DNA from 4 places in the Rahnella sp. PAMC25617 genome. Region 4 is predicted to be linked to each of the others. Evidence: predicted binding sites of a transcription regulator. Region 4 holds the regulator's gene; each other region holds the start of a gene.
The links. The regulator PurR, encoded in region 4, represses purine synthesis genes. The targets are predictions, from matches to a motif close to CANGCAAACGTTTGCNTG.

Region 1: the regulator PurR is predicted to act here: its motif matches at 1,003-1,020, upstream of ACM615_RS16965 (NCS2 family permease).
Region 2: the regulator PurR is predicted to act here: its motif matches at 1,088-1,105, upstream of purL (phosphoribosylformylglycinamidine synthase).
Region 3: the regulator PurR is predicted to act here: its motif matches at 1,593-1,610, upstream of carA (glutamine-hydrolyzing carbamoyl-phosphate synthase small subunit).

The regions. Positions count from the first base shown of each region.
Region 1 is NZ_JBOCUM010000013.1:164,767-166,972, reverse strand. It holds gene ACM615_RS16970 (glutathione S-transferase family protein) at 1-598, shown strand, start outside; gene ACM615_RS16965 (NCS2 family permease) at 1,136-2,206, shown strand, end outside.
Region 2 is NZ_JBOCUM010000006.1:913,116-915,321, reverse strand. It holds gene mltF (membrane-bound lytic murein transglycosylase MltF) at 1-923, opposite strand, end outside; gene purL (phosphoribosylformylglycinamidine synthase) at 1,199-2,206, shown strand, end outside.
Region 3 is NZ_JBOCUM010000017.1:108,257-110,462, reverse strand. It holds gene carB (carbamoyl-phosphate synthase large subunit) at 1-180, opposite strand, end outside; gene carA (glutamine-hydrolyzing carbamoyl-phosphate synthase small subunit) at 198-1,370, opposite strand; gene dapB (4-hydroxy-tetrahydrodipicolinate reductase) at 1,848-2,206, opposite strand, start outside.
Region 4 is NZ_JBOCUM010000006.1:234,622-236,827, reverse strand. It holds gene punR (DNA-binding transcriptional activator PunR) at 1-393, shown strand, start outside; gene purR (HTH-type transcriptional repressor PurR) at 444-1,469, opposite strand; gene ACM615_RS07065 (YnhF family membrane protein) at 1,732-1,893, shown strand; gene ACM615_RS07060 (C40 family peptidase) at 2,069-2,206, opposite strand, start outside.

The DNA of each region.
Region 1 (2,206 bases), on a different contig from region 4:
ACCTTACGAAATCAAACAGTATCAACGTGATAAGAAATCCATGCTGGCACCGGAATCGCTGAAAAAAGTGCATCCTCTCGGCAAATCACCGGTACTGGAAGATAACGGCATGATCCTCGCGGAATCTGGCGCCATTATTGAGTATCTGCAGGAAGTGTACGATGAGGCAGGCACGCTGAAACCGACGGCGTTCGCGGAGCGCCAGCAGTATCGCTACTGGATGCATTATGCCGAAGGTTCGCTGATGCCGCTGCTGGTCATGAAGCTGATTTTCAGCCGTCTGGGCAAGCCGCCAATGCCGTGGCTGATCCGCCCGATTGCCGGTGCGATCGGACAGGGTGTGCAGAAAAACTATCTGGATAAACAGATTTATACCCACATGGATTATCTGGAACAACATCTGACCACGCATCCTTATTTCGCGGGTTATCAGTTCAGCGCAGCGGACATTCAGATGAGTTTCCCGGTAGAAGCCATAAACGCCCGCACCGGTCTGGGAAAATACCCACATTTAAATGCATGGCTTTCCAATGTGACAGCCCGACCGGCTTATCAGCGGGCTCTGGAAACCGGAGGCCCTTTGAATATCCTGCGTTAATGGTTTTTAAGTCCTCAAAAATTTAAAGGGGGGGGGCGTTTTGGTTTTTTATCGCCGGAACGTGTTCCCTTTTTATATTTCACAGCGGGCTCTTTGCGGGTGTGGAATTTGCCCAATGAACGCCATCAGAAAATAAACCTTAATAAACGTCCTGTTATTTTTATCTCCGGTCTTTTACCTCCCGGCATAGCCTATTCATCCTGATTTGCTGTCTCTCTTTCTCATCGCCACGAAGCGCGTGCGCAACCGTTACCGCACAGCAAATCGCCAGGCGGACAGATTTGCACCACAACCGCGTTTTTATTGACCAGACAACGGTAAATTGTCGTCATTCACAGTTGATGTGTGGTAATTAAAAACGAGATAATCGTTTGCGTTAATTTTTGTCCCGCCATACGCGATGCGAGTTAAACGTTTGCCTTGCCGTTCTGACGCCCGTTTCGGCGATTTCAGGCGACAAATAGGGAAGTGAACGTGCAGAAACGGTTTCATAATGACCACGCCGGCTAATCAGCAGAGACATTCAGAGGAATTTTCATGTCGAGTCAACACACTCAGACGGGCAGCGCCGTTGCGCCAAAGGGCCCGTTTGATGCTTTTTTCAAAATCAGTGCGCGTGGCAGTAACGTTCGCCAGGAAGTGATCGCCGGCTTAACGACGTTTCTGGCGATGGTGTATTCGGTCATCGTTGTACCGTCAATGCTTGGCAAAGCGGGTTTCTCGCCAAGTGCCGTGTTTGTCGCGACCTGTCTGGTGGCCGGTTTCGGCTCCCTGCTGATGGGCCTGTGGGCTAATCTGCCGCTGGCGATTGGTTGCGCCATCTCTCTGACTGCCTTTACCGCCTTTAGTCTGGTGCTCGGCCAGCACATCAGCGTGCCGGTTGCCCTCGGCGCGGTATTCCTGATGGGCGTATTGTTCACCATTATCTCGATGACCGGCATCCGGTCGTGGATTTTGCGCAACCTGCCAACTGGCGTTGCGCACGGAACCGGCATCGGTATCGGCCTGTTCCTGTTGCTGATCGCGGCCAACGGCGTCGGTCTGGTGGTGAAAAACCCGCTGGACGGTTTACCTGTCGCGCTCGGCGCCTTTACTTCTTTCCCGGTGATCATGACATTGCTCGGACTGGCGGTGATTTTCGGCCTTGAGAAACTGCGAGTGCCCGGCGGCATTTTGCTGGTGATTATTGCGATTTCCATTATCGGTCTGATTTTCGATCCTGCCGTGAAATATCAGGGTTTGTTCGCGATGCCTTCTCTGGCAGGTGCTGACGGCAAATCGGTGATTTTCGATCTCGACATCATGGGCGCGCTGAAAGCGGCGGTATTGCCAAGCGTTCTGGCGCTGGTGATGACCGCGGTGTTTGATGCCACCGGCACTATCCGCGCAGTAGCCGGTCAGGCAAACCTGCTGGATGAAAACGGCCAGATCATCAGCGGCGGCAAAGCGCTGACCGCAGACTCCGTGAGCAGCATTTTCGCCTCGCTGGTTGGCGCATCACCGGCAGCGGTTTACATCGAATCGGCAGCCGGTACGGCAGCGGGCGGCAAAACCGGCCTGACCGCAACGGTCGTCGGCGTGCTGTTCCTGCTGATGTTGTTCCTGTCT
Region 2 (2,206 bases), 680 kb from region 4:
GCGGCCAGCAAACGCCAGTCGATGTTCTGAGCATATTTTTCAAACAGCGGCTGCAAATCCGGCAGCGTCGTGTCGATGGCGTTCAGGAAAGTACGGGTATCGACATAATCGAAATCGCCCACGTGCCCGAGGTATTTTTCCTCCAGTTTTTCCAGCGTACCGTCCTCTGAAATCTGACTGAAGAAATCCAGCATAGCGGCAGCAAGGCTGTCGTCATCAGGTTGTTTGCGGTAATACCAGGTGACCGGTTCATCGTCTGTGGCATCAAAGGCCACCGCAAGGCGCGGATAGACGCGCTGCATCAGGGCGATGGTGACCGAATCCCCCAGCGTATAATCGAGTTTGCCGTTTTCAACCTGTTGCAACAGGTCGCGGGGTGACAATTTATCGGTGGTGGTCCAGTTGAGGTCTGGATATTTTTGGCTGGCAGCTTCCAGCGTGGCGATATGCGCACTGCCAGCAGACACTACCAGCGAGCCTTTGATGTCGGCGAAACCTTTCGGGCGCACAGCACCCTGCCGGTAAACCAGCTGCTGCGATACGGAATAGTATTCCGGGCCGGCGCGGTAGTTTTTCAGGCGCTCATTGTTGTACACCAGACCGGAAGCCAGCATGTCGGTTTTACCATGATCAAGATCGTCGAACATGCTCTCGATGGTGGTGTGCTGAGAAATCACCAGCTTCACGCCCAGATAATCTGCGAAGCGTTTAGCCAGTTCATAATCGAAGCCCAGATTGCCTTCAGGGGAGTCCATAAAAGTCAGTGGAGAATTGAGCGTGCTGACGCGCAATTCTCCACGGGATTTTATCTGATCCAGCTGGTCACCTTCACCTCTGTGCCACGGCACGGCAGGCCACAAGGCCAGTGCCAGTAACAGGGCGGCGATCCCCATCAGAACATAATTAATTTTTAGTCGCGTCAAATAGTTATCTCGCTGCGGCGCTCTTGTTTTTTTACGCTATGCTGTGCAGTTAGTATGGTTATATCCCCAGTGCTGACGCATTTTGCTCAACAAAACGGCAGTCTGCAACTTTATTCATAATAGCCATGATAACGGTAAGGCTATAAAGGAATATGAAGTTTCCCGACGCAAACGGTTTCGTCGGACGCCAGCTTTCTTTATAATAGCCCGCGTTTTCCCCCTGTTGCGCCCAATGAAGCACTGTGGTCAGTGTCTTCGAAGACGAGAGATCTGTGATTATGGAAATACTGCGTGGTTCGCCCGCTTTGTCGGCTTTTCGCATTAACAAATTGTTGTCCCGTTGTCAGGAAGCACGTCTTCCGGTCAGCGATATCTACGCCGAATATGTACACTTTGCCGACGTCAGCGCACCGCTGAATTCGGACGAACAAACCAAGTTACAACGCCTCCTGAAATACGGTCCTTCTCTCGCTGAACACGCTCCTTCTGGTCGTTTATTGCTGGTCACCCCGCGTCCGGGCACCATTTCTCCCTGGTCTTCCAAAGCTACCGACATCGCCCACAATTGCGGTTTGTCACAGGTTCTGCGCCTTGAGCGTGGTCTGGCATTTTATGTTCAGGCACCGCAACTGACCGAAGCGCAGTGGACCGAACTGGGCGCATTGCTGCATGACCGCATGATGGAAACCGTGTTTACCCGTCTGGAAGACGCCAGCGCGCTGTTCGCGCAGCATCAGCCAACCCCGGTGCAACATGTGGATATCCTCGGCGTTGGCCGTGGCGCACTCGAAGCCGCCAACACCAAATTAGGTCTGGCGCTGGCGCAGGATGAAATTGATTACCTGATGGAAGCCTTTACGTCGTTGGGGCGCAACCCGACAGACATCGAATTGTATATGTTCGCACAGGCCAACTCAGAACACTGCCGCCACAAAATCTTCAACGCAGACTGGATTATCGACGGCGAAACCCAGCCGAAATCCCTGTTCAAGATGATTAAAAACACCTTCGAACAGACCCCTGATCACGTGCTGTCCGCGTATAAAGATAACGCCGCCGTGATGGAAGGTTCGCAGGTCGGTCGTTTCTACGCCGATGCGAAAGACGGTTTGTACGATTTCCATCAGGAGCAGGCGCATATCCTGATGAAGGTTGAAACCCATAACCACCCGACGGCGATCTCTCCATGGCCGGGTGCGGCAACCGGTTCAGGCGGTGAAATCCGTGACGAAGGTGCAACGGGGCGCGGCGCAAAACCGAAAGCCGGTCTGGTTGGTTTCTCT
Region 3 (2,206 bases), on a different contig from region 4:
CATTTCCGGGTCAGTCATGATGGTCGCAGGGTTGGAGTTCACCAGAATGACGCGGTAACCCTCTTCACGCAGCGCCTTACACGCCTGCGCACCCGAGTAGTCAAATTCACAAGCCTGGCCGATAACAATCGGGCCGGCGCCCAGGATCAGGATGCTTTTTATATCTGTACGTTTTGGCATTTTTTCTTGCTCCTGATTTATTTGCCTGTAAGAGTGGCGTCGTTTTTATTGGTAGCGCGAAAAGCTTCAATCAGTTCGATGAAGTGGTCGAACAGCGGTGCCGCATCGTGCGGACCCGGACTGGCTTCAGGGTGCCCCTGGAAGCTGAACGCCGCTTTATCAGTGCGATGAATTCCCTGCACCGTGTGGTCGAACAGTGATTTGTGGGTCACGCGCAGGTTGGCAGGCAGACCGGTTTCATCAACCGCAAAACCGTGGTTCTGAGCGGTGATCATCACGATATCTTTATCGATATCTTTTACCGGGTGGTTACCGCCGTGGTGGCCGAGCTTCATTTTTACGGTCTTCGCGCCGCTGGCCAGTGCCAGTAACTGGTGGCCGAGACAGATGCCGAATACCGGAATGTCAGTTTCCAGGAAGGATTTGATCGCCGCGATCGCGTAATCACATGGCTCCGGGTCACCCGGGCCGTTGGACAGGAAGATACCGTCCGGATTCATCTTCAGCACTTCTTCTGCCGGCGTTTGTGCTGGAACCACTGTCAGGCGGCAACCGCGATCCACCAACATGCGCAAGATATTACGCTTCGCGCCGTAGTCGTAAGCCACCACGTGGAATGGCAGTTCTTCAGATTTCTTCGCTTCCGGCAGTTCGCCTTCCAGCGTCCAGCTGCCTTGCTGCCAGCTGTAGGATTCTGTCGTCGTCACTTCTTTCGCCAGATCCATCCCTTTCAGCCCCGGGAATGCTTTGGCTTTTTGCAGCGCCAGTTCAGCATCCGGTGAATCGCCCGCAATGATGCAGCCGTTCTGTGCGCCTTTTTCACGTAACAGGCGGGTCAGTTTGCGGGTATCAATATCGGCGATGGCAACGATGTTGTTGCGCTTGAGATAATCAGAGAGGTTTTCTTCACTGCGGTAATTGCTGGCAATCAGAGGTAAATCGCGAATGACCAGGCCTTGAGCGTGTACTGCGGAGGATTCTGCATCAGCGGCGTTAGTGCCGACATTACCGATATGGGGATAAGTGAGAGTGACAATCTGGCGGGAATAGGAAGGATCAGTGAGGATTTCTTGATAACCGGTCATCGACGTATTGAAGACCACTTCCCCCACTGCCGACCCTTCTGCCCCGATGGCCCGACCGTGGAATTGGGTTCCGTCTTCCAGAACCAATAGCGCTGACTTTATCAAAGCATCCTCCAAGAATAATAAATCACAATATCTGCATATTAATTCAGATAACCCGATCTAAATCAATGCAAAAATCGCTCCCAAAGGCAATTTTTGGCAAATTGCGCGCATTCTAATGATGGCAGTACGGTTTGTCTACCAAAAGCACCAATATTTCTCTTCTTTTCGTACAACTCAGAGAAAAGGCTCTCTGACTGGCATAAAAATAGTGACTAAGTCGCCATAGTAACCGTTTGCGGGAGAGGATGTGTGGAAAATGACGAGAAAAGGGGAATTGTTACAGAACCGAAGAGTGGTCGCGTTCAAAAAACATGCAATACATCAGATAAAACCAGTGAAAACACCATAAAAATGAAAATACAAAGATAAAAATAAGCGAAACACTTATTTTCTAATAAAAAGAGAAGGGCAATCAAGGAACTGCCCTTTTATCAAAACATTATGACCAAAACAACCACATCACATCTAAATCATCTTTTACAAATCTTCTAAACCAAGCACGTCTCGCATGTCATAAAGACCGGTTTTATGTGAAGAAAGCCACTTACCCGCACGAACAGCGCCATTTGCGAATGTCATGCGGCTGGAAGCCTTGTGCGTTATCTCAACGCGCTCACCGATATCTGCAAACATCGCGGTGTGTTCACCGACGATATCGCCTGCACGAATCGTGGCAAAACCAATACTCTTTGGATCACGTTCACCGGTATAACCTTCACGGGCATACACCGCACACTCTTTGAGATCACGGCCTAATGCACCGGCAATCGCTTCACCCATTGCCAGTGCTGTACCTGATGGTGCATCAACTTTATGACGGTGGTGCGCTTCCACGA
Region 4 (2,206 bases):
GTCAGCCCGCAGCATCCGCTGGCGCAGTTACCGGGTGCGCTCAGTGATGACCAGCTCAGGCCTTATCCCGCATTGTGTCTTGAAGACACCTCGCGGACGTTGCCCAAGCGTGATACCTGGACGCTTGATAACCAGCGGCGTCTGGTTGTGCCGGACTGGACCTGCGCGCTTGAATGTCTGAGTGAAGGTTTATGCGTAGGAATGATGCCGGTACATCGCGTGAGCCACCGCATTGAACAGCAGGCATTGCAGGTTCTGGCGCTGGAGAATACCTTCCCTGACAGCCCATGTTGCCTGACGTGGGACCAGAGCAATCCGTCACCTTCACTGGCGTGGTTGCTGGAATATATGGGTGATACAGAAACGATGAACCGTGAATGGCTGCGGGACTGAGAAAGTAAACGCCTGCAAAAGCAGGCGTTATAAAAGATTAAAGGCAAACATTAACGGCGATAGTCGCGGTACGGGCCATCGGCCACCGAACGACGCTCAACCAGTTTCGGATGCACCTCGATGGTCTGTGATTCTTCACGTTTGCTGACGATGCGGTCGAGCAACATAGTAAAGGCCATCTCACCCAACCGTTCTTTCGGCTGATGCACGGTCGTCAGTGCCGGAGAGAAGTACCGCGCATTACGCACGTTATCGTAACCAATCACCGAAATATCCTGCGGGACGCGCAATCCGAGCTCATCAGCGGCGCAAATTGCGCCCATTGCCATGACATCGCCCCCGCAGAAGACGGCGGTGGGGCGTTGTTTCTGCATCAGAATCTTATGCATCGCCTGATAACCTGACTCCGGCTCGAAATCGCCCTGAACCACCCATTCTTCGCGAAGCGGGATATTGGCTTCCGTCAGCGCTTTGACAAAACCCTGGAAACGACCGCCGCCGGTATTACGCGCCAGCTGTCCCGGGATCACGCCAATATCACGATGCCCGCGTTCGATCAGATAGCGTCCGGCCATATAACCGCCTTCGAAAGCATTATCGATAATGCTGTCGGTGAAGTTTTTACGCGCTTCGCCCCAGTCCATCACCACCATCGGAATCGAACGATACTCTTCAAGCATATTGAGTAATTCGTCAGGGTATTCCGCGCACATGACCAGCAGACCATCGACGCGTTTTTGCGCCAGCATTTGCAGATAGGCCTGTTGTTTTTCCAGATTGTTGTGCGAGTTACACAAGATCAGCGTATAGCCTTTGGAGAAGCAGCTGTTCTCGACGGCTTCAATCACCTCGGCGAAATAGGGCGCTTCACTGGAGGTTGCCAGCAGACCAATCGTCTTGGTGTTATTCACTTTAAGACTACGGGCTACGGCGCTCGGAGAATAATGTAGCTCTTTAATGGCAAGCAGCACCGCTTCCCTGGTTTCTTCGGCGACGAAACGTGTTTTATTGATGACGTGCGACACGGTTGTAGTGGAAACGCCAGCGCGCTTTGCGACATCTTTAATCGTTGCCATGTAAAGAATGACTCCTGAACTTCCGTGCTTCAGCACGTTAGCATTATGTTAATCGTTTGCTTGCGTTGATTACACTGCGGACATCTAAAAGGGCAGTGTAATCATTGGGTGGATTCTTCAGAATGAGGCGTGAAATGCTCTCGGGTGAAATCGACCGGCACACAGGCGTGTTAACCGACAATTTTCTCTTATAATGCATGAAAGTGGAAGTAAAATTGTCATGTTCACATTTTCATTCAGCAGAAGATTTTAAAAGTGAATTATGCGAAAATGCGTTGGCACACATTTAGTGTGGCTAAAAGAAACGCCACAACTTGATCCGAAAGGGGGTTTGATGGACAGCAACCTGAAGTTATCGTTGATCACCACGGTATGCGCTTTGCTCATGATTATCGCTTTCAGCTTCACGGCAGTGATGAACTAATCTGGCAGTGAGACAGTAGTGAGACGCAACAAAAAAGGGCGATACCTTTCACAGGAATCGCCCTTTTCAATTTTACGCAGTGACCGTTACCGCCGATACTCTTCCCTGCAGAAACTCTTCGTTAAGTGCTATTCAATGGCTGATTAGCGAAACCTCAGACTTAACGAATTGTTTATTATCGGATTGTTTTTGGGGTCATCACCCGACGTGCGCCAACATAGTGGTCTTGCCAGTAATCGTCGCCCAGTGAGGTGATTTTGATGTCTTCACCGGTTCTTGGCGACTGGATGAATTTGCCGTTGCCAACATAAAC